Regions from separate parts of the Chryseobacterium sp. JK1 genome, predicted to be linked through region 3. Evidence: riboswitches for the same ligand, from Rfam matches in the RefSeq annotation. Region 3 holds a riboswitch; each other region holds the start of a gene.

Region 1 (8,184 bases), 2.7 Mb from region 3:
GGCCCAGTTTACAGAAAACGACATTAAATTCTGGGTAGGAACCGGTTCCAAGAAAGCCTATTTCATCGCTGATTTTAACGATAATAATACTCCAACTTCTTATGCATGGGGATATCGTTTTGATTCCAATTCTTTAACGATGGAAGATATGATCACGGCTATTGCTGCCGCAGAACCTAAAATGGAGATTGAAATCCCTTCAGGATTTCTTTACAGCCTAAGCTATAACCATCATATTCCAAGCCTTGATGACTACTGGTCTACCTGGTCAGGAACTACTTCTGAGGCTATGTCATTTAATAACGGGGTTAATAATGATCCACTAATTGATGGGAAATGGTATGGGGTTTCTTATGGTTATGATCCTCCTTCCCACCCTTCTACTCCAGTTCCTGCCTACAGCTCTTTATGGTATACTTCTTCTCAGATCACCAGCTGGATTGGGACAGGTAACAATAAAAGTCTTGTAGTTATCGATTTCGGAACAGATGGTACTGCTGGTACTGCCAATTCTTTTGTATTCGGAATCAGGTATAACGGAACTATAACTGCGGAACAGGCTTTACAGCTGATACAGTCACAGGCTTCTTATTTTAATTATACATCCGCCAATAACCAAATCTCTAATCTGACACTGAATACATTTACAGGAAATTCTGCAGGAGCCGGAAACTGGAAATTATACAAGGGAAAAGATCTTTCAAGCTGGCAGGCAAAATCTAATCTTTCTCAGATTCAATTAAACAATAACGACTGGATGGGATTAAGCTTTGGGCAGAGAAGACCTATTACTCCTACAGAAGCTGCGAATGCTACATTAGGGGTTGCTTCTGTGAATAAAAAAGTATTCCATATTTATCCCAATCCGGCAAGTGACTTTATCCAGATTGAAACCTCTGAAAATGTGAAAGAAGTGAATATATATTCTGCTTCTGGCCAAAAAGTGATTACAACACAAGCAACAAAGATTAATATTCAGGCATTAAGCTCAGGAATTTATTTTGTAGAGATTAAAACGGCTAACCAATCCACAATACATAAGATTGTAAAAAAATAGAGATACATTACCGTATTTCTATTTTAATTGATATCGCTGACCAACCTTTTCCAATATTTTGATGGTTTAAGGAGGACAGTATACAACAAGACTTTCTCAATTTTTGAGGAAGTCTTTTTTCCGTTATGAGATTTCATTTTAATAAAGAACTTATAAAATGAATAGATCATACGTCACAATCTTCTTTATTTTAATACGAAAAACCTAACAACAACCCATAACATATTGATAATTTCGCAAAAACAGTTGTGAAAAAATTTATTTAATGTCAGAAAAGCCTAAAAATCAGATATAATTCATAAAAAATCACTTATAATTTATGTGATATATTTGCAGCGTTTTAAGGTTGAACACTGTTCATTAATAGGGAATCAGGTAAAAATATTATTTAAATCCTGAGCTGTACCCGCAACTGTAAACTATTCAACTTATAGTACATGACACCACTGGACCCAAAATCCGGGAAGGTAGCTATAAGATGTGAGCCAGGAGACCTGCCTTATACCAATTTCAACTTTCGGGAATAAAAGTTTATGAAATAAAAATCTCAACAGATTTTTTCATGAATGTTTTGCCCTGAAGTGAAGTTTCGGGAATAAAACTTTAATTTAATAATATCATGAAGAAAATCTATTTTCTTATTCTTGCATTTGTCATTTCTTTTGCAAATGCTCAAACTGAAGGAGTCCTGGTACTCAACGAAGGCGGCGCCGGAAGCAATAATGCTGAAGTATCGCTGATCTCCAACCAATCGGTTGTTACCAACAACTATTATAAAACACACAACAATAATGCGGCGTTAGGAGATACTGCACAGGACATTAAAATTTTTGGTGATAAAATTTTTGTAGTTCTTAATATTTCCAATCAGATAAAAGTTCTTAATAAATCGGATTTCTCTTTGATTACCACTATTACATCCAATGTTAAAAACCCAAGATACATTGCCTTCAGTGGGAATAAATTCTTTGTAACGAACTGGGGAGCAAGCGGCGGACAAACCAACTATGTAGCTGTTTATGACCTCAACACTTATACCCATCAGGCTAATATCACGGTTGGAGAAGGACCTGAAAAAATCTACAGCAAAGACAATAAACTGTATGTTTTGCTAAAAGGAGGTTTCGGAATCAACCATTTTATGGATATTATTGATGCAACCAGCAACTCAGTTTTATCAGAAATAAATGTAGGAGATTTTCCACACAGTATTTTTGAAAAAGATAACCTTCTTTACATCATGAGTTCCGGAAATCCTTATGTTTCCAATTCTTTTGGAACTTTTACGGTTTACAATACAACCACTCAGAGTGTTGCTTCCACTACAACATTTCCTGCCGGAACAAAACCAGCTTATATGGATACGGATGGTACGAATATTTACTATGTGAAAGATGCTTCTATTTATAAAACTTCTATTGCAGCACCTTCTTTTTCGACCAATGCAATTGCAACTCCTCCTATTACAGTAAACAGTTATGGTTCAGCTTATGGATTTAACATCGTTAATAACAATATCTATATAGCGGATCCCCAAGGCTATGTTGCTCCTGGAAAAATCTACATGTATAACTTACAGGGAACATTACAAAATACTTTTACAGTAGGCCTACTTCCTAATCAAATTATTGCTTACAACAGCGCATCTTCAAGTCTTTCAACCGTTGAAAACATAAAAACATCTAAATTGTCACTATATCCAAACCCTGCGAGTGACAAATTCTATGTACAAGGCTTAAACAGTGGAAACGTTCAGGTTTATGATGCGAATGGCAGAATGATCATCAATACTCAGTACACTCAAAACGGAGTTGATGTAAATAATCTTCCTAAAGGAGTATATGTTGTAAAAATCACTGATAAAAACAATAGCTTCAGCGAGAAACTAATCATCAAGTAAGATTTACAATGCAAAAAATAGTAAGCTTTATATGTACCTTTATCGTTGGTTTGTGTTTTGCCCAATTCACTGCCAATGACGTAAAGTTCTTCGTGGGAACAGGTTCTCAGATCGCCTATTTTGTAGCAGACTTTAAAGATGGAACGGATGACAGATCATATGCCTGGGGAGTAAGGTTTAATCCCGGACAAGATATAACCGGAGCTCAGATGCTTGAGATGATCAAAAACGCAGAACCTGCTTTTGATTATAATGCAACCTTTAATAATGGTTTTCTTGATAAGGTAAGTTTCAATAACCATTCACAGCAATCCACACCAGATTGGTGGAGCCTATGGACTGGTGACAGTACCAGTAGCTGGGGTCTGGGAGGATGGATGAACAGCGGAACTATTGTAGATGGTAAATGGTATGGTGCAAGCTACGGATTCAACAATCCTACAGCACAGGCACCTGCTACCCCTATTGCCGCTTACGGTTCTTCATGGTATAATGCCTCTCAGATTACCCATTGGATAGGTATCGGGGCTAATAAAAGCTTAGTGGTTGTAGATTTTGGAACGGATAATGCTAATGGAACTGCAGATTCTTTTGTATTCGGAATCCAATACAATGGAACCATCACTGCTGAACAAGCTATGCAGATGATTGCTGCTCAGACAAGCACATTTAGCTATACTTCAGCGGCCAATCAGGTTTCTTCTTTATCATTAAATTCTTTTTCCGGAACAGCCAACGGAACCAATTCCTGGAAGCTATACAAAGGAAATAATTTGTCAAACTGGAAAAGTAACGCCAATCTTTCAGCAATCACATTGAGTAATAATGAATGGTTTGGATTAAGCTTCGGGCAGAGAAGACCCTTTACTCCTACTGAAGCTTCTAATATTACACTGGGAATATCCAATGTAAGTAAGAAAAATTTCAGTATTTATCCAAATCCGGCAAGTGATTTTATTCAGATTGAAAGTCCTGAAAGTATTAAAGAAGTGAATATTTATAATGTTTCGGGTCAGAAAGTAATAACGACTCAGACTTCTAAAATCAACATTCAGTCTTTAACCACAGGAATGTATTTTGTTGAGATTAAAACCACTAACAGTACAACAGTACATAAAATTGTAAAGAAATAATGAAAGCGCCGTAAAGGCGCTTTTTTTTATGAATGTATAATAACCACCCCGTCACAAATTCTTTGAATTTTTGCCACCCCTCCAGAGGAGGGGAATTTGTAGGTCTTCATTTTGAATAATCGTTATAATTTCCTTACAATTTGTCATTTTATAGGAAGACTAAACAATTTCTGCTATGGCTTAAAAATAAGATTTGGTAATTGTTGATAACATAAAAAAGCGCATCCAATTGGGTGCGCTTTTCTTATGATTTTGCAATCAATTATTTTTTCTCTGTAGATCTTTGTAAAACCTCATCTACCATTCCGTAGCCTTTAGCTTCTTCAGAAGTCATCCAGTAATCTCTGTCAGAAGATTTCTCTACCCACTCGTACGTTTGACCTGAATGATGACCGATGATTTCATAAAGCTCCTGCTTTAATTTCAACATTTCTCTTAAGTTGATCTCCATATCAGAAGCAACCCCCTGAGCTCCTCCTGAAGGCTGGTGAATCATCACTCTTGAGTGCTTAAGTGCAGAACGCTTTCCTTTTTCACCTGCTACCAAAAGAACAGCTCCCATTGAAGCAGCCATACCTGTACAGATTGTTGCTACATCAGGCTTGATGATCTGCATCGTGTCATAAATACCTAAACCAGCATATACACTACCACCAGGAGAGTTGATATAGATCTGAATATCTTTTGAAGGATCGGCACTTTCTAAGAATAAAAGCTGTGCTGTAACGATATTCGCTACCTGATCGTCAATACCTGTTCCCAGGAAAATAATTCTGTCCATCATCAGACGGGAGAAAACGTCCATCTGAGCAACGTTTAATCTTCTTTCTTCCATGATGTATGGGGTAAGATTCGTTGGGCCATACATTCCCATATACTGATCGGTAACCAGACCGTTGTTTCCTAAATGTTTTACAGAGAAATCTCTGAATTCTTTTTTAATGTCCATATTTCTATTATGTATTATTTTAAACAAATATTTCGAAGTTTAAATTACAATATTTATTCCTAAAATTTTATAGGACTTTTTGTCACAGAATACAAAAAATTGTCTTTAAACTACCTTTTTCTATCTACATAAATTCCTTTGATCGGGGAATATTCAATAATATTGCTCAGCCTTATTGAAGCCTGTTTAAGCAGAGTGATCTTTTTGATCAGTTCATAATACTTTGTCTCGTCAGTATTGCTGTACTGATCCAGTTCTTTTGCCGTTTCTGTAATCAGGTAATCAATATATCTGTATTTATGCAGGAGAACATCTCCCTGAATCTGATCTGCAACTTTATCTCCATAGTTGGGAGGATAAATATTTCTGGAAGCCCAGTTTTCAAGATCATCAAGAGGAATCAAAGCATCTACTACTTTGTTGGTGATCGCTTCATCCATAAAAGATACAAAAAAGTTTCCACTTCTCAACTCATCTTTTTGAATCCCTTCCCTCACCTGTTCAATGATGATTTCATTTCCTTTAATCAAAAATGCATACTGTTCCTCTTCAAAATGGTGAAGAATTTCTTCAATCACGGTGATTTCGTATTCTTCGTTCTTTTCATTTCTCCGCTTCAGGATAATATCTCCAAATGCCAGCATATGTTCTACCAGCTTATTCTCCATAAACAACACCTGAAACAGGAAAGGATCTTCTTTTTCCTCATCTAAAGGCACAATCTCCATCTTCGGAGCCACCTTATCTTTTTGCTGCTGCTGAACATGATGAGTTTGGTTCTGCGTGATCTGCTTCTGAACATCCAGCTCATTAAAGAGACTCTGCTCAGAAAGACCGAATTTATTGGAAACCTCTTTAAGATAAACCTCTCTTTTCAGAGCATTCTGTACAAAGGAAACAGATTTTACAATATCCCTTATGGCTTCTGCCTTTTTTATAGGATCATTTCCAATGTCTTTTAACAGAATTTCCGCTTTGAAATCGATGAAATCCATCGCTTCATTTTCGATATACTTTTCAACGTAATCCTGCGGATGTTTTCTGGCAAAGGAATCCGGGTCGTCTCCGTCGGGGAAAAGTAATACACGGATATTCATGCCTTCCGTCAAAAGCATATCAATACTTCGGAAACTGGCTTTAATTCCCGCATTATCTCCGTCGAAAAGAATGGTTACGTTTTCCGTAAGTCTTTTGATCAGTTTAATCTGCTCGGTCGTCAGGGAAGTTCCGGAACTTGCCACCACATTTTCTATTCCAGACATGTGAAGTGAAATCACATCCATATATCCTTCCACCAAAAGACATGCATTCTTTCGTGAAATAGCCTGCTTACTTTGATTCAGTCCGTAAAGGACGTTCGATTTATGATAAATCTCTGTTTCCGGCGAGTTAAGATATTTTGCCGTTTTGACATTATTTTTAAGAATTCTGGCTCCAAAACCAAGAACCCTTCCTGAAAAGCTATGAATCGGGAAGATCACTCTTTCACGGAAACGGTCTACTCCTGCCGGGGTATTTTCCGGGAAAATAGAAAGTCCTGATCTTTCCAGTATTTCTTTGGAGTATCCTTTCTCCAAGGCATATGTTGTAAAGGCATTTTTTATTTCAGGAGAATATCCAAGCTGGAATTTCCTGATGATATCATCCTTCAGTTCTCTCTCTTTAAAATATGATAAACCAATACTTCTTCCTTCTTTTTCGTCCCAAAGGATTTCCTGAAAGTAGGTATTGGCAACCTCATGAATTTTATAGAGAAGATCTTTTTCTGTCTGGGCATTTTTCGCTTCCTCAGAAATTTCACGCTGATCTTCCTCTATTTCAATTCCATATTTTTTGGCGGCATGACGAAGGGCCTCAGGATAGGTAAAGTTCTCAATTTCCATCAGGAAAGAGATTGCTGTCCCTCCTTTTCCGGTTGAGAAATCTTTCCAGATCTGTTTACTGGCTGACACTACAAAACTGGGTGTCTTTTCCTCATGAAACGGACTCAGTCCCTTATAGTTAGACCCGGCTCTTTTCAACTGCACATATTCACCCACAATCTCTTCAACGCGGATCGTGGAGAATATTTTATCAATGGTCTGTTTGGAAATCATGCTGTAAAATTAAGTATTTTATGGAGAAGTTGAATGCTTTTTGGTTGAAGACTCTTCGAGTAAAGTGTTGGATATTTTCAATAATAAGTAAAAATATATTTACATTCGTTATTTTTGAAAAACTATGAAATCTAATCTATGAAATATCTTAAAGGAGGACTAATTTCCATCTGTACCATCATGATTCTGTTGTTTATGTATCTGGAATGGGGTGGCTCATATATTATGAAAAATACGGACAAGAAAATGATTACTGAATATCTACAAAGTAGTAATCAGTTACCTCAGAATTTCATCATTTTTTATAATACTGTATATCCTAAATCTTTATCACAAAATTCATGGGATTTCTCTCTAACAAACCTTAGTCAGTCTCACCTCGATATAAATGAATGTCCCTGTCGTTATAGTGGTAACAGAATTATGCCGACTTTAGATATTCAAAACAAAATATCATGGAATTATATTCTCCTAATAAGATACATTGAGCAAAATTATACACAGAAAGACTGTTTAAACTTTAATTTCAGTAATTTTGACTTCTTAAATAACAGAAAAGGTATCGAAATGATTTCTCAGAATTTATTTAATAAATCTGCAGAAAAATTACAGCCTGTGGAAATGGCAGAAATACTTGCCTTATATGAAAATCCACGTAAAAATGACCGATATAGAAATCCTGAACACACCAAAAACAGGACCATGCATTTTTACAATTTGTATTTGAGCAATTTGAAAGATATACAATGAATTATACCATCCACACCATCGAAGACTGGCAGGAAGTTGTTGACAGCATCCTTCCTCAATTAAAGCATAATATTCTGCTATTAAAAGGAAATCTGGGAGCCGGAAAAACGACTTTCACCCAATTTCTGCTTAAAAATCTTGGCAGCACAGATGAAGTCAACTCCCCTACCTATTCTATTGTCAATGAATATATTACTCCCAAAGGAAAAATATATCATTTTGATCTTTACCGCCTAAAAAACATTGAGGAAGTGTACGATATTGGGATTGAAGAATATCTTGATAATTCATTCCTATGC
Region 2 (8,184 bases), 150 kb from region 3:
GCATTTGCGCTTTGGTATTTTCAGTATTCATCTTTGATAAGTTTTGTTAATTAGTTATATTTTTAGAAAAATGCTCCTAGCTAGTTGAGCTTATTCTAATTTTACATTACAAAGATATGTAAATAAAATGGTATTATGCAATACAAAGTAGTGTATTTTTTAAAATAAATATTATAAACAACTGATAATCAGATTTATAATTTTATGTCGTGTTTTTTGTGAAAATAGATTTAAGTAGAAAATAGTATGATGTCTTCCCATTTTATATGAAAAGTCTGTGATAACTTAACCACAAAAGTCACAAAAGTTTTTAAAAAAACACTTTAGTACATTGAAGAATGCTTAAAATAATACAGCATACAAGTACACGGAAGAAAAAAATAAAGATTTTTTTAAACTTATATGTGGACTTATTCTGTGCCATGATATTCTCTTAAGCTCACTTAGAGTGTTTCCATCTTTTGTGGTGTTTAAATTCATTGAATCTTCGATTTGTGGTTTAATAAAAACACATAAAAGAATGATAATTTCTAAGGCTGGATTCCTACGGAATGACAAACAGTACAGTGAGTATATCCGTATACTTTGTCATTCCGAAGGAATCTAAACATTATATAATTTTCGAACACTTTAAAAAGGGTAAGGACTACTACACAATGAATTTCATAGAGGATGAAAACCCTTGATTTTCAAAAAACTTTAGTGTATTTCTTATACCCAAAGTATATGACTTCAATAGCTTAAGTGTTTAAAAAGCTTTTGTGACTTTTACGGTTTAATAAAAAAATTTAAACAGCTTTGAAATTAGGACAGGAAATAAAAAAATGAACACATCAATGATTTTACTAGAAAAGTGAAAGAAATAGCATGAAGCCTAATTAAGTAAAGCATACAGGTAAATGGTTGGTAAGAAAAACTATGGATATCAAAATGTTATTGGAATTTATTCCATTTTATATATTATTTAAAGATTTTTTTAAGGATAATTAAAACTTATATTTATTCTTTAAATAAATGAGGCAGGAATTATTTGTATCTTTCGCAAAACAAAATAATGAATTTTAAAAATTTATTTAAACTCTATTTTGATGAAAGTAGGGTTTTCGGCCTGGATATTCTTCGTTTCTTTGCGATCATGTTTGTAGTGGTAGGGCATAGTTTGATGTATTTGCCAAGAATGGTAAAGGGATTTGTATCCTATTTTATTTTTGATGGGGTTACTATCTTTTTTGTTCTAAGTGGTTTTTTAATCGGAGGAATTTTAATTAAAGTACTCAATAAAGAAGTATTTACCTTTAAAACATTGTTGGAGTTTTGGAAACGAAGATGGTTTAGAACACTTCCTGCTTATCTTTTAGTACTGATACTTTTACTTGGATTGAATATCATTTATAATGAAAATTTTGTTTTTAATTCAGATAGTATAAAATACTTTTTCTTTCTACAGAATTTCAAAACACCCCACCCGTCTTTTTTTCCGGAAGCGTGGAGCTTGAGTGTTGAAGAGTGGTTTTATCTGATTTCACCGGTAATGATCTTTTCTTTAATCAATTTTTTAAATGTAAGTGTAAAAAAAGCGGTCCTCATTACCATTTTATCAATCATTGTATTTACTACATCTTTCAGAGCATATAGAATGTTATTCAACGTTTCTGCAACCGATATTAGCATCTGGGATTTATACTACAGGAAACAAGTAATAACAAGGCTTGACAGTTTGATGTATGGTGTGTTAGCTGCGTATAGTAAGGCTTACTACAATCGGTTTTTTGAAAGTTCAAAAAAATATTTATTTTGTGCCGGCATAATATTACTGGTTGTACATCAATATTATTTAAACTATGGATTCAATCCTTTTTTTGACCAGGTTTTGAGTTTTTCTTTTATCTCAATCTCTACAATGTTTCTGCTTCCTTTTTTAGATTCAATAAAATCAGCTCCGAAAATCATTTTACAACCTGTTACTTATATCAGTTTAACGTCCTATAGTATGTATCTTATACATTATTCGCTGATTCAAAAGTGGATTATAGGTAAGGTTGATTTTTTTAAGAGTCCTATCATGTTAAATACCGGGGTAACTTTTAGTGTTTTTTTTAGTCTCACAATTGGACTTTCAATTTTGATGTATAAATATTTTGAAATACCTACAACAAAATTAAGGGATCGGCTGTTAAGGAGAAAGTCACAGAATACAGAAAGCATTTCTACATAACAGTTGGGAAGTTTTCGTTCACTCCAAAGCATATAGCGGGAAGCAGCTTCTCAGAAATGTATTTAAAGAATTTTAATGGTTTCAAATGCTTCAGATAATGGTTTTGAATTTTGTGATCGGTATTATGATTCGTATTTTTGCTAGGAAAACACCTAAATCATTTACTATTACTATGAATATTTTAAATAAGTATAGGCACTTATCAGCTTTTATGCTTCTGGGACCCTTATGTTTCGCGCAATATCAGTTTGAAGTTAAAGATGCATCCAAAAATTACAGTGCCGTTATTCAGATAGAAGATTGCCTTGATGGACGTTGCGGCGGTAAAGGAACCGTAGAATTGTTTGATAATAAAAATACAAAAATTCAGACGTTTACCTCTGATGATCTTATCGTGTATCTTGCAGAGAACAGAAAACTCTTGTCTGGAAAAATGAATTCATTAACGAAGGAAGAAAGCCCTATTGTTATCAATGATTTTAATTTTGACGGTAGTGAAGATATCGCAATAAGAAATGGTAATATGGGAAATTATAACGGAGCGTCCTATGATGTATATGTTTTCAATAGTACCCGGCTAAGTTTTGTGAAAAGTAAGGAACTTACAGAATTAGCTTCCAATGCTTTGGATATGTTTAACGTAGATTCCGAGCGCAAACGTCTTATTTCTTATGGAAAATCCGGATGCTGCAATATTTTTACCATAGAATATGCCGTTATTCCTAATAAAGGACTGGATAAGGTTCTGGTAAAAGAAGAAGACAAAACGGAAGAAGATCGTGTAAAAGTAACCATCAAAGAAAAAATAAAAGATAAATGGGTCACCAGAAAGAAGGTATACTCATTAGAAGAATATAACAAAGAAAAGTAAAATGAAGATTCAGAAAGAGATTGATTTTATCCTGGCAGTAGATGCCTTGAAAAATGTACAGCGAAGAAACTATAATGCCGACGATTCCAGAAGAGAAAACACCGCAGAACATTCCTGGCAGATTGTTATTTTGGCACAGATCCTGTATCCGTACGCCAAAAACCGAGAAAATATTGATCTGTTGAGAGTGATAAGAATGCTTTCTATTCACGATCTGGTAGAAATAGAGGCTGGTGATACTTTCCTTTTTGATGAAAAAGCAATGGTAGGTAAGTTTGAGAGAGAAAAAAATTCTGCACAGAAGATTTTCGGGATTCTTGATGAGCCATTGCGTACAGATTTTTTCAATTTATGGCTGGAATTTGAAGAAGAAAAAACTCCGGATGCCGTATTTGCCTGTTCTATCGACAGAATCATGCCGTTTATTCTGAACTCGCATACCTCCGGAAAAAGCTGGACAGAAGCCGGGGTTACAGAAAAACAAATCAGAAATATGCTTGAAAATGCTATAAAAAGAGCTTCTGATGAAATGGGAGAGGCTTTTGATGTATTACTGAGCAGAAGCCTGGAAACAGAAAAAGTGGTGAAATAAAATATTGTATACATAAACATTGCTCAGTATCTGGGCAGTGTTTTTTTATGCAACATATGTAGAATGATTCTTCAGTTCAATAAAAAAATCAATAAAAACCAAATGCCATAAAAATTCTGGAAATCTAAAGCTGTACTCTGGAAACCGTAGAGAAAACTGTCAAATTCTGGAATAATTATGGCAAAAAAATCAAATTTATAGTATTTGGATTGGTTTTTTGAATTCGTCAATAGCTACGAAAGTGAAATCACCTACAATCGCTTTTTCTCTTTCATAAGAATACATCTGCTCGGTGAAAATTTCTACATTAACTTTCATACTTGTTTTTCCAACATAAGAAACTTTGCCGATCAGCTCTACAATAGTTCCTGCAGGAATCGGCTTTTTAAAATCGATTTTATCGCTGCTTACCGTTACCACTCTTTTTCTTGCAAAACGGGTAGCTGTGATAAAGGCAACTTCATCCATCAGCTGCATTGCTGTACCTCCGAAAAGAGTATCATAATGGTTGGTTGTGTTAGGAAAAACCGCTTTAAAGATTCTTGTTTCGGATGTTTCAATTCTTTCTTCTGTCGTCATATTTCATTATTAATTAAAGCGAAATGAAATTGTATCAAAACAACAGAATAATGACAGGAATCTTAAAAATCCCTGAAACAATCCATCAGATCAACAAACTTCAGATCGCGAAAGTTTTTTGTTTAAGAAATAGGCAGGTCTCCTGACTTGTAACATCTTTTATCTCCTTCCCATGCCCCGCACAGTGGATCTTTGATAAAGATTACAGTTACTTACAGTTGCGCGACAGTCCGTGATTTTCACACGATTCCCTTTTAATTTGCGGTTAGGCAAAACCAATTTCTATGATGAATAAGTGTTAAACTTTTTCGGGTGCAAAAATAATGAATTTATTCCGGATTATGGTAAATAATCTGACTGATTACTCTACCTTTTTTGATCGTCCAAAGAGTTGTGTATCTGTTCTCTCCCGTACCATTGATCATATAAAGGAAAATGTTATCATTGTCAAGTGCTGTTACTCCAACATTCTCAAAATCCATAGTGGGCTGGAACATATTTTTGATGGCTTCTCTTACAAAAACAGAACCTCTTCCCGGCTGCTGTACTCGGATGGATTTGATTTCTGTCATTCCTTCAGGAAGATCATTACCAATTCCCCATGGTTTTACTTTGTCAATAGTAAGAAGTTTTCCTTCAGCATCTTTTTCTTTTTTACGGTATCCGGCATTGGAAGGGTAGACGTCAATAACGACTTTGCTTCTTTGGGCTGTAGGTATTTTAGGATCAGAATTATCTGTAAAAATGAGTGATCTCCCGTTTTTAGATTTGGAAGGAGTATAAGCAGGAAGCTGATCAATATAAGCAATACGCTCTTTATTTACCATTCCTTCTTTATCAAGAGTTTCATAACGCACAAAAGGTTTGTCGTCATCCTGTTTTTCAGGATATTTGATCCAGATCCATTCCGTTTCTCCGGGAGCTGGCTTTACATATACAAAAACATCACCTTTACGCATGCGGATCTTATCTACGATTTTTCTGTAATTATCCTTGTGTACACGTACATTGGCATATCCTTCTTCTGCTTTTACCACTCCAAAAGGAACTTTATTCTGGCCTTTAACAAAAGCTAAAGAAAAAATACTGAAAACAGACAGATAAAATGCTTTGTTTATGAAAGTCATCATGAAAATTTTTTGATCCTTCAAATATATAAATTAAATGCTGTTCGGAAGATAATTATATTGACGGAGTTCCTGTAAGTTTTGTATTGGTTTTAAATATCCATTAGAAAGCAGATATATTTTATCCGAGATATCCATCACATCCTGATAATGATGATCAGAAATAATAAAACCTTTATTTTTTGATTGGGAGCGGATGATTGCTTTTAATTCATCAACAACTTTTGGAGCAAGGCTGTGAAAGGGTTCATCCAGCAATATAAAATCAGCTTGAGAATAGGTGAGAAGCATTACTTCGATCATTCTCAGTTCTCCGGAAGACAAATTTCTGGGTTTTTCATTGAGAAACGGTGAAAGAAGTGGAGAATGCAGAAGTTGATTCGCATATTCTCGCTTACAGAAAAGATGAATCAGTTTTGCTACCTTTTCGCCTTTAGGCAGAAAAGAATGTTGTGGAAGATAAGCAATTCTGTTTTTTCGATCGGAAATATTCTTCAGTACTTTATCATTCCATCGTATAAACTGAGTATCGCTCCCCATGACGCCGGAAATAATTTTAAGAAGAGTAGATTTTCCGGAGCCGTTTCTTCCCAATATACCTGCTATATTTCCGACTTTGCACTCTATGTAGATATCCTGCAGTGTTTTTTTATCATTAAAAGATTGGGTAATACTGTCAATATGTAATCTGCTCATACAAATGCAATGATCGTTTTTACAATGAGGCTAAAAGATAAAGTAAGTCCCCAAAGAAACAGTTTTGAAAATCCAAAATGATAGTAGAAGGGATACTCATTTTTAAGCCTTACTTCATAAATAAAATAATGAAGTACAGGGAAAAGTAATAGAAAGCTTAACCCAAAAGTTTCTATTTTAAATGGAGACAATAAAGAAAATAACAATGAAAAAAAGACAGATGGAATGATAAGTTTTTTATAAAAAATCCAAAGGATGGTAAACTGCTTCATATTTTGAATGAAATAATTGAAATATTTAATAAAAATAAACTATTATTATGGGGATTTATGCTATTTTTCATCAATTTTTTAAAAACTAATAATTATGACCAAAAAACTACTTTTGAGTTCCTTTCTTCTATTGGGGGCTATTTCATGGTATCAATCTAAAAATGTTGCTGAAACAGTAATGACAAAAAATGCATTTATTGTTCCTACCAATGTAGTGGTTTCTAATATCACGACGACTTCAGCAACGGTAAGTTGGGACCCTATTCCCGGATCTTCGAATTTCTCGATAAGAATTAGGCAAGTTGGTCCTAACGTATGGCTTACCATACCCGTAATAAATGCTAATAGTTTTGATCTTAGCAATCTTCAACCTTGTGCAGCATACGAAGTACAGATAATGGATACTCTTTCCGGAAATATATCGTCTTCTGTTATTTTCTATACCTCACTCAATTATTGCAGTGCTGCATCTACAGATTCGGGATTACTGCATATTTCTAATGTTACAGTAAATTCAACGGGGATTTCGAATCCTATGGTAAGTAATTCCGGAGCGTCCAATTATACAGATTACAGAACCGATCCCAACCGTAGGATAAAATTGAACGTGGGAAGTATGGGAAACAACATTTCTGTAACCAATACATGGACAGGAACTCCGGGTACAACCACTGTAATAGCATGGATTGATTTTAATGGTAACGGTGTTTTTGAATCCAGTGAAAGAATGATGATTGCCAATAATGTTACGCAAACTTCTCAGTCTATATTTTCTGTTCCCAGCTATCCGATATTACCCAGCTCGGTTATTGGCGGATGCGGTGTTGTAATGCGTGTGATTTCCAGTCAAACTTTGCCAGGTAATGCTTGTGGTACCTTTACCTATGGAGAAGTCGAAGATTATGGAGTAGATTTTTTGGATCCCCTTCTTGCAGTACAGGAGCCTGCAAAATCTCATCAGCCGGAAATTTATCCTAATCCGGCTTCAGATGTTTTAAATATTTCAGGAATCTCAGAGGCTGTTAATTTCGAGATTTACAATGCAGCTGGCCAGAAATTAGATGAGGGGAAAGTTTCAAACCATCAGGTAAATCTACAGCATTTATCTACAGGGATTTATTTTATTCAGTTAAAAGATAAGGAGAATACAACCCGTTTGAAATTTATTAAAAAATAGAAGGCATCTAATCTTTATGTTGCCTAAACGATAAAAAAAGAGAGTACTTATAAGGTACTCTCTTCCTATTTGCGAATCAATTTTAATTGATTTTTTTCAATGTGTTAAATTCTTTCTAACTCATCCGAATCAATGGTCGTTTTGAAAGTTCCATAGTTCACAATCACCTTGTTTCTGGAGATTTTTTCAATCGTTCCAACACTGGTGCTTCCTGTAATACGAACACGTTGACCTACTTTCATCCAGATCGCACGGTCTGTTTTGCGTTGCTCTTCCAGTTTTTCATTGGTTTCTGCAATCTTTTCGATGACTTCCTCCTTTTTCAGCTGTTGAGTGATTTTTCTTTTAACCACCTGAAGGCGTTTGGATTCATCTTTGTCAGCTCCAATTTTTCTGAATTTTTCCTGTTCCAGAAGTTTTACAAAATCTTTCACAACATCCTTTCTGGACTTTCCTTTGGTATAGCTGTCTATGAAAGCCTCAATTTTGTTTCCAAACTGAAGTTTTCGATGTTCCTCTTCATACAGTTTCTGAAAATTGAAAAGCTTTTGTTGAAGCTGCTCATTCAGTTTCTGAAGGTTATCGCGCTTATCTTCTACAGATTCCTTTCTTTCAGCAAGATCAGATTTTAGTTTTTCAACTTCATACTTTTCCT
Region 3 (8,184 bases):
CACTATCATTGCTACACGAAATGTTAAATAACAATACAAATGCAAATAGTACCGTTAAAATTCTAGTTACTCTCATAATATATTAATTTTAGTTTTTAAAAATTAATGGCTGCATACACTCCATAATTTCTTTTAGGTAAAGGATAAAAAGAAACTGTTTTGTAATAAGTGTTTGTTATATTATTCACTTTAACACCTAGAGTATATTTCTTTGAAACTGTTGCCGAAATTCCTGTATTTAAAATAAAATAAGGATCAATCGCCGTATCTCTTTTTTCATCCGTTCCTGTATATGTAAGGCCATTCACAAGTGCCTGAGCATACAATTTGATAAAACCATATTCATAATCCAAATTGGCTGTTCCACGGTGCATTGGAATATAAGCTAATTGTTTCTTAGACTCCTTATCTATCGATTTGGTATAATAATATCCTGCACTTATTCCTATTTTATGGTTTCCGAATTGTTTATTAAAAGACAACTGAGACTCCAATCCGTAAGATTCTGTTTTGTTGACATTAAAGGCCTGCCAATATCCCAGAGCTGTTGGCATCCATACAATAAGATCGGTTCCTTCCAAAAAGTAAGGAGACACATTCAGTTTAAAACTTCCTACTTTAAATTCGTGGTTCATGTCTACCTGAACAGAAGTTTCCGGTCTCAGATCTTTATTTCCTCCCGGTTCGTAATAGATATCATTAAATGAAGGATATCTGAAGTTTTTAGACAAATTAAGTCCTACATTATACCATTTTGAAGTGTTCCATTTTCCGGAGAATGAGAACAAAACCGGAGAACTGATGTCTTCTACAAAATCTTTTTTGAATCCCCCTTCAAAGCGCAGATCCTTCGTTGCAAAATACCTCAATAAGGCAGAAACAGAACCTATATTTCGGCTTACATTCGTTATTCCACTTTTGTAACCTTCCCCTTTATTCACCTGAAATTCTCCAATAAGGTTCACATTCCATTTTGAATTCAGGAAATAGTTGAAATCATTTTTTACAATATAATTTTTCCCTGTACCACCGCTGGATTTAGGAAGATTTAAATCTCCATAATACTGGAAGTTTTCTTCGGTATATGCCGCTTTGAATGCGTTACTGAATTTTGCTTTATTCCAGTCCCAGGCAATAAGACTTCTTACACTTTGGGTTTTATATTTTGTTTTGGTTGCTGTTTCTTCGTATACTGGGTAATGCTGCGAAGAGTCAAAAAACTGACTTTGCCATGATACCTTGTGCTCGTTGGTTACTTTATAGGAAGCCCCTACGTTGAAGGATGTATTGTAGTAATTTCCGTTCCTGTTGATGTAGTTCAGGTCACTTACTTTATAATCGTTTTCACTTACAGAATAATTTCCCGAAGCTTTAAAACTGAACTTATCATTGCTGTAAGAACCTTTAAGAAAGTTATTAAAAGTATTAAAAGAAGCAACTTCTGAAAATAATGAACCATGGAACCCTTTATTAAAATCCAGGGTATTGTTCATATGAATACTTCCGCCCACTGCTCCACTTCCGTAGATGACACTTCCGCCGCCGGCTTTTATTCCAATCTGATCATATCCGAACAAAGGCATATTGTTGATATCTCCCTGTCCTAAAAAATTAGAATTGATATTAATTCCGTTCCATACAAAGGCGGTCTGCTGTGCAGTAGTTCCCCTGAAAGACGGTGAAGAAACAGCACCACGGCCATTTTCCTTAATATAAACCTGCGACTGAAACCTCAGCAGTTCGGAAAGATTGGTGGAATTTTTCTCAGTATCTTCGGGAGAAATGGTTTTCACAGGGTGAAAGAGCTTCACTCTATTCATCTGGTTATCGAAGATGTAAATCGTATCAATGACTTTCTCTTGCCCGAAAAGAAAACAACCATACGATGAAAAAAGCAGTACTAAAGATCTTTTTATATTCATATTAATGCACTTTTCCTCCGAAAGCAATATGTTTTTTATGATTATGATTCTGGCAGGTCTCCTGACTTTCGCATTCTGCACCTTCCCGTGATACACAGTGGTTGTTTGCAGAAACTTTTGTTGCGATTTACAGTTGCGGGGACAGTCCGGGAGTTACACCCGATTCCCTTTTCATTCCAATACACTGGAAACCAAATTTCTTGCAAAGATAGCTTTTTATATCTATTTGCCAAAGATCCCTGAGATCATGATCAATACTTTTATTCTTCCTTCATTTCATCTCAATATCATATAGAAAAATGGCCATTTTCAATATTGAAAACAGCCATGTAAAATCCCACTTTTACTATTGATGATATGAATTTAAAACTATATCCGAATTTATTTTTTAATGAATTTATAGGATTCCATCTTTCCTCCTTTCAAAGAATACTGAAGGATATAATTTCCTTTAGATAAAGATGAAACATCCACCTGATTATGTATAGAACTAAAAGTTTTTACGATTTGCCCTACCATATTGTAGATCTCTGCTTTTTCTATTTTTTCTGTTCCTTGTATGTATAAAATATCTGATACAGGATTTGGATAGATGCCCGTCACAGCTTTCTCTTTAACAATATCATTCACAGATAAAAATTCTGAAAGATCCAGGTAAAACCCAACAATCTGATTGGATGCATTAGTACCTACCCCTGCTATCTTCTTTCCATCCTGGGAAATTGCCAATGGAAGCCCCATAGAGACACCGTTGGTTGCAATTCCTAATGATGTGGCATAATCGTTCAGATTAATACGACCTCCGGCTTGAGTCCAGATAAAGCCTTCCCCCGACATTGGCGGAGCCCCAAATGCTCTATAAAAACCTATAACGGTAGATCCGTCAGCCGAAATACCTGTTGCACCCCCTTTAAAGCTGAATGATGCATTAGGATGTGTTATATAAGTAAGCCCCGTAACTGTATTCCAAACATAAGGATTAGGGTTTGCCGCTCCAATTATTGTATTTCCGTCTGCAGAAACACCTCCTGCTTCCCCTACATTATTCCCGTTATTATCTGTAATAAAACTTTCTACTCCGTCTATCCATTTAGCCCCGCTTCTTGTTCCTGTTGCCTCGTCCTGCCATCCTACTACTACTGTCCCTGCAGCACTTATTGCATTTGCTCTGGAACTTCTTCCGGCAACCATACTTCCTAAATCTATAACTCCGCTTACCGCGTCCCACTTTACCGCATGAGCATTGGCTGCAGTAAGATAACCCAATCCTACAATGGTACTTCCGTCTATCGACATTCCCCAGGTAGAACTTACACTGCCATCCCAACCTGTAGGAACAAGCCCACCTCTGTTGGTCCAGGTAGAATTGGTAATATCATACGTTGATATTTCATTAAAACCCGTAGTAGAATTTGTAATCGTAGATGCTATTTTAGTTCCGTCATTAGAAACTACCGTTTTTCCTGAGGCAGGATATCCGTTTGAGATTGATCCAATCTGTACCAATCCGCCAGCAGCAGACCATTTGAATATAGCGCCCGCACTGGTATGCATACTTACAACACCATTATTGGAAACTGCCCCTACATTATAATTACCAAGTCCCATTACGGTAAGCTGAGCATCTGCCATTCCAACTTTTAAGAAGAAACAGAACGCTACTACTTTCATTGACATTTTGTAAAAGTTTTTCATATATTGTTATATTTAGCATTTTGATTTAGCGAAAACAATATTAATATTATATTTACCCAATTAAAAGAAATTGGCTTTCAGAATTCGTGAATTTTAAAAGAATTTAAACAGTAAAAACTTAATAATCAAACACATAATAAAACCTCATTTTGAAGATGGATTTCATGAAAATCATTCAAAAAAACACAAAAAACAATTTATTATTTAGAGACGTAATTGAAAATAAGGGGAAAATTCTACTGCTGATACTTGTATTTTGGTCTGTTACCATGAATGGGCAGCTTAGCCAGGACTTTAGTATTTTATCAGATAAAGCGTTTCAGAAACTCTATCAAAACTCAGATGAATGCATCAGCTATGCTCAGGGAATACTTGTAAATGATCAGGATGCAGAGCATCAGATTGTACTTCAGAATATTATTTCTCAGGCTTTTGCCATGAAAGGAGATTATGTACAGTCTGTGAATACGTTCTCACAAAAAGAAGATTCTGATCAGAGCCGGAAGCTTTCTTACTTTATGCAGATCTTCAGTGCTTATAATCTTGCGGATCAGTATCAAAACCTTGGGCTGTACAATCAGTCTAAAAAAATTATAACCGACCTTCTTTCAGATCAGAAACTCCTCAAAAGCAGTGATCTTAAACTCAGGATCACCACCGCAAAACTCTATCAGCTGCAAGCTCTGAATTTTGGAATTAATAAAGATTATTCTTCAGCCTTAAAAGACCTTGACAAAAGTGATCAGTATCTGGATCATCATAATGAAGAAAATAAAATAATCGCGATGGAAAACAGGATTTTCCGTTCCTTTTATTGGATGAAGCAAAACAAAATGTCTGAATACAAAGTACTGATAGAAAATATTATTAATGAACTCAACAATCAGGAAAGTCAGCCGTTTTTGCTGGGCCTGGCCTATGAAAATATTTCCCAGTACTATTTTTTGAAACAGGATTACAAAACAGCCATTCAGCAGTTGGAAATTGGACTTTCATTGGTGGAAGACCTTCCTTTCAATAATCTGAAAATTAAATTGTACGAATCATTATCCAGAAATTATTTCGCTCTGCATGACGATGCTAAATACCATCAATACTACAAATTATACAATGATTTGAAAACAAAAACAGATTCCAGCACAAAAGAAGGAATACGTTATATTGTAAAGCTTGTAGAAAATAATCAGAACAAAAGCATTGAATTTCAAAAGCAGACCTCGCTTAGAACCCTACTCCCTTTAATGATCTTTTTGTCCCTTATCATTATAGGATTGCTTGTTTATTTCATCGTCGAAAAAAATAAAAATAAGGACTTAAAGAAACAATTCGATTTCTTTGAAAGACAGAGTAGAAAACCGTCCCCAATCACTATTGTATCCAAAAATTCTTCTGATCCCGAAAAAATTACAACAAAAGATCCTGGAGTTTCCAGAATATCGAAGGAAAAGGAAGATGAAATTCTCCAAAAACTTGAAGAATTTGAACTGTCAGACCGATATCTTAATAAAAACATGTCGCTATCGGTGCTTTCCTCACAGATGGAAGTGAATACAAAATACCTGTCTGAAATTATCAATAACAACAAAGAGAAAAACTTCAATGGTTATATTAACAAACTAAGGATCAACCACATTGCCCAACTATTAAAGAATGATCCTACCTTCCTCAATTATAAAGTAAGCTACCTTGCGGAATATGCAGGTTTTTCATCACACAGCGCATTCACAACGGTTTTCAAATCGGTTACCGGAATGTCTCCCAACACTTATATTCAGGAAATCAGTAAAAGCAAAACTTTATGACCAATTTTTTTAAAATACTGTTGCTGGTTCTATTACCTTTTTCTACCGTAAAAGCTCAGAATACCTCAGATAGTGCTCTGATCAGAAAAGCCCGTCTTCAAATTTATGACAATCCCGACCGCACGATTGCCATCGGAAAACAGCTTTTAAAAAAAGAACATACCATCAAAACCTCTATTGATATTTATATGCTACTTTCTACCGCTAATATTGCCAAGAGAAATTTTGATGAATCTTTAAAGTATATTTTAAAAGCTAAAGAACTTTCACAGAAAACCAACGACACCAAAAGCCAGGTAAGCGTCCTCATTGCCGCGGCCATACAGTATCAGCAAATGGAACTCTTCAGCAAGAGTCTTGAAACATTGAATGAAGCTGATCTCTATCTGAAAAAATTACCTGAACATACTTCTGAAAAATATGGTGAAACGGCCAGAAGCTATGCCATCAGAGGAATGATCTATAAAAGCCAATCTAATTCTGAGATTGCTCTGGAAAAGTTTTTGATTTCTATACAGAATTTTGAAAGAGTACCTTTAAAAAGAACCGCTTACTCTAATATGAGTGTGGTATATTACAATATTGGCTACTGTTATCTTAATCTCAATCAAATTGACAGAGCCCAACAGTCCTTTTTACAGTCGATAGATTATGCCCGAAGAAACCAAGCTAAAAGTCTGGAAGCATTCGCCCTGAAAGGAATGGCAGAACTCTACAAACAACAGCACAAAAATCAGGCAGCGCTGGATCTTTTGACCAATGCAGAAGCTCTTTCTAAAAATACGGGAGATATTACCCTGAATGAAGGAATCTATAAAGAAATGGCAGACAATTATCTGGCTATTGGAAAACAGGATTCGTTCCAGCTGTATAACAAAAAGTTTTTTGAAATGCGCTTTCAGAGAAAGCAAAACGAATTGGTTTCTATAAATCATGTCATCAATGAACATAATAAAGAAACTCTTGTCAAAAGTGAAGCGCTAAAATCTTACTACAACAATATCCAAATGATCTCTGTGGTCATAGGAACTATTCTTATCGCTCTTCTCTCCTATTGTATCATCAAAATAAGAAAGCAGAATAAAATGTTCCAAAAAAGAATACAGCACATCATCAGAACTTCCTGATTGGCTTACAATAAAAAAACATTCCGGGTTGCGGAATGTTTTTTATGATGTATAATGTTCAGTTTATTTACCAATAACTTCAGTGATAGGGTTTCCTACATTTCCACTTGGGAACTGAATTTTCAGTAATGAAGAAACGGTAGGAGCAATATCGGTCATGTTATACGCCTTATTGCTTTCTCCCTGTTTCACACCCCAACCCATAAAGATCAATGGAATGTGCGAATCATAAGAATTCCATACACTGTGTGTAGTTCCTGTTTTAGAATATGGAGGAAGCATAGAGTCGTGAGAGATCAATTGAATATCACCACTTCTCTGTCTGTTGATTCCGTTGATAATTCTTTGTTTGATAGGCTCCGGAATGCTTGATTCCTGAACTTTGTCTACAGAAACAGCGTATAAAACTGTTGGATCTTTTTCCAGCTCTTTAACGGCGAAGTTTCTTACATCGTCCAGTTCAAGTTTACTGTCTGCCAATACTTTTCTGTCAAAATAGATCTGATAATTATCAATTGCATTGATCAGCTTATCAGCTCCGAATTTCTCTTTCAGCTTTTGATTAAGATTTTTCTCTGCTCCTTCACCAAAGAAACCTGTCGGGATCTTATGTTCTTTCAGGAATCCTACGGAGTGTGCACCACCGTGGTCTGCAGAAAGGAAAACAGTATATTCACCTTTACCTACTTTTGAATCCAGATACTTGAAGAATTCTGCCAAATCCTGATCTAATCTGATGTACACATCTTCTACTTCAATAGAATTAGGCCCAAATTTATGTCCTGCATAATCTGTTGAAGCCAGATTGATCGCCAGGAAGTCTGTAATATTATCTCCACCCAGTTTTTCACCTTCCACAGAAGCCTCTGCCAATTTCAATGTCAATGTATTCCCGAAAGGAGTGTAACGGATATTATCTCTTTTAGACTGGTAATCAGCTGCTAAATTACTGTAAGGGAATGTAGGTGTTTTCGCACTTCCCAACAGTCCTTCCCATGGTGAATTGTCTGGAGCACTTTCTGTATACTCGTTGATCGGAAGTAAAGTATTCCAACCGTTTGCTACCAATTTTTCCGGTAAATTCTGAGAATTGAATGATTTTACCCATTGAGGAAGATCGTTCATATACCAGGTACTTGTAATGAAGTTTCCGGTACTGTCATCAAACCAGAAGGCTCCGTTTGGAGTGTGTCCTGCCGGAAGAATAGAAGCACGGTCTTTCAAAGAAACCCCAACTACTTTTCCCTGGAAGTTGGTTGCCAGTCGTAATTCGTCGGTAACCGTTGTAGACCAAAGGTTCTTCGGAGAGTGGCTTCCAGTTTTAGCATTTGTAGTTCCTACAGGCTGAACGCTTTCATCTGCAGTACAGTATACACCTTTACCCGTTTCCTTGTCTGTCCAGTCGTTTCCTGCAATTCCGTGAATAGCCGGAACAGAACCTGTATAGATACATGTATGCCCTAACGCGGTAATCGTAGGAACATAAGGAATATGCACGTTGTTTAAAGAATATCCGGTATTCAAAAGCCTTTTGAAACCATCATTTCCATACTTACCGTAAAAACGGTATAAATAATCCCAACGCATCTGATCTACAACTAAACCTACTACTAATTTCGGTCTTTCCAGTTGGGTATT

What was found. Region 3 has a riboswitch for cobalamin ahead of ACQ76T_RS12890 (TonB-dependent receptor plug domain-containing protein). Riboswitches for the same ligand answer to the same signal wherever they lie in the genome.
Region 1: it holds a riboswitch for cobalamin, as region 3 does, so the genes downstream of both, ACQ76T_RS00990 (T9SS type A sorting domain-containing protein) here and ACQ76T_RS12890 (TonB-dependent receptor plug domain-containing protein) in region 3, are expected to answer to the same signal.
Region 2: it holds a riboswitch for cobalamin, as region 3 does, so the genes downstream of both, ACQ76T_RS12235 (acyl-CoA thioesterase) here and ACQ76T_RS12890 (TonB-dependent receptor plug domain-containing protein) in region 3, are expected to answer to the same signal.

What each region holds. Positions count from the first base shown of each region.
Region 1 covers NZ_JBODRU010000001.1:189,853-198,036, reverse strand. The annotation lists gene ACQ76T_RS00995 (T9SS type A sorting domain-containing protein) at 1-1,057, shown strand, start outside; cobalamin riboswitch at 1,384-1,573, shown strand; gene ACQ76T_RS00990 (T9SS type A sorting domain-containing protein) at 1,677-2,957, shown strand; gene ACQ76T_RS00985 (T9SS type A sorting domain-containing protein) at 2,966-4,090, shown strand; gene clpP (ATP-dependent Clp endopeptidase proteolytic subunit ClpP) at 4,353-5,039, opposite strand; gene dnaG (DNA primase) at 5,150-7,135, opposite strand; gene ACQ76T_RS00970 (transglycosylase domain-containing protein) at 7,274-7,885, shown strand; gene tsaE (tRNA (adenosine(37)-N6)-threonylcarbamoyltransferase complex ATPase subunit type 1 TsaE) at 7,882-8,184, shown strand, end outside.
Region 2 covers NZ_JBODRU010000001.1:2,691,561-2,699,744, reverse strand. The annotation lists gene ACQ76T_RS12255 (PadR family transcriptional regulator) at 1-31, opposite strand, end outside; gene ACQ76T_RS12250 (acyltransferase family protein) at 1,055-2,215, shown strand; gene ACQ76T_RS12245 (XAC2610-related protein) at 2,388-3,086, shown strand; gene ACQ76T_RS12240 (HD domain-containing protein) at 3,088-3,678, shown strand; gene ACQ76T_RS12235 (acyl-CoA thioesterase) at 3,874-4,257, opposite strand; cobalamin riboswitch at 4,373-4,552, opposite strand; gene ACQ76T_RS12230 (hypothetical protein) at 4,587-5,387, opposite strand; gene ACQ76T_RS12225 (ATP-binding cassette domain-containing protein) at 5,418-6,080, opposite strand; gene ACQ76T_RS12220 (hypothetical protein) at 6,077-6,352, opposite strand; gene ACQ76T_RS12215 (GEVED domain-containing protein) at 6,447-7,529, shown strand; gene ACQ76T_RS12210 (endonuclease MutS2) at 7,634-8,184, opposite strand, start outside.
Region 3 covers NZ_JBODRU010000001.1:2,845,278-2,853,461, forward strand. The annotation lists gene ACQ76T_RS12885 (YncE family protein) at 1-76, opposite strand, end outside; gene ACQ76T_RS12890 (TonB-dependent receptor plug domain-containing protein) at 96-1,922, opposite strand; cobalamin riboswitch at 1,957-2,133, opposite strand; gene ACQ76T_RS12895 (T9SS type A sorting domain-containing protein) at 2,304-3,617, opposite strand; gene ACQ76T_RS12900 (helix-turn-helix domain-containing protein) at 3,782-5,419, shown strand; gene ACQ76T_RS12905 (hypothetical protein) at 5,416-6,546, shown strand; gene pafA (alkaline phosphatase PafA) at 6,610-8,184, opposite strand, start outside.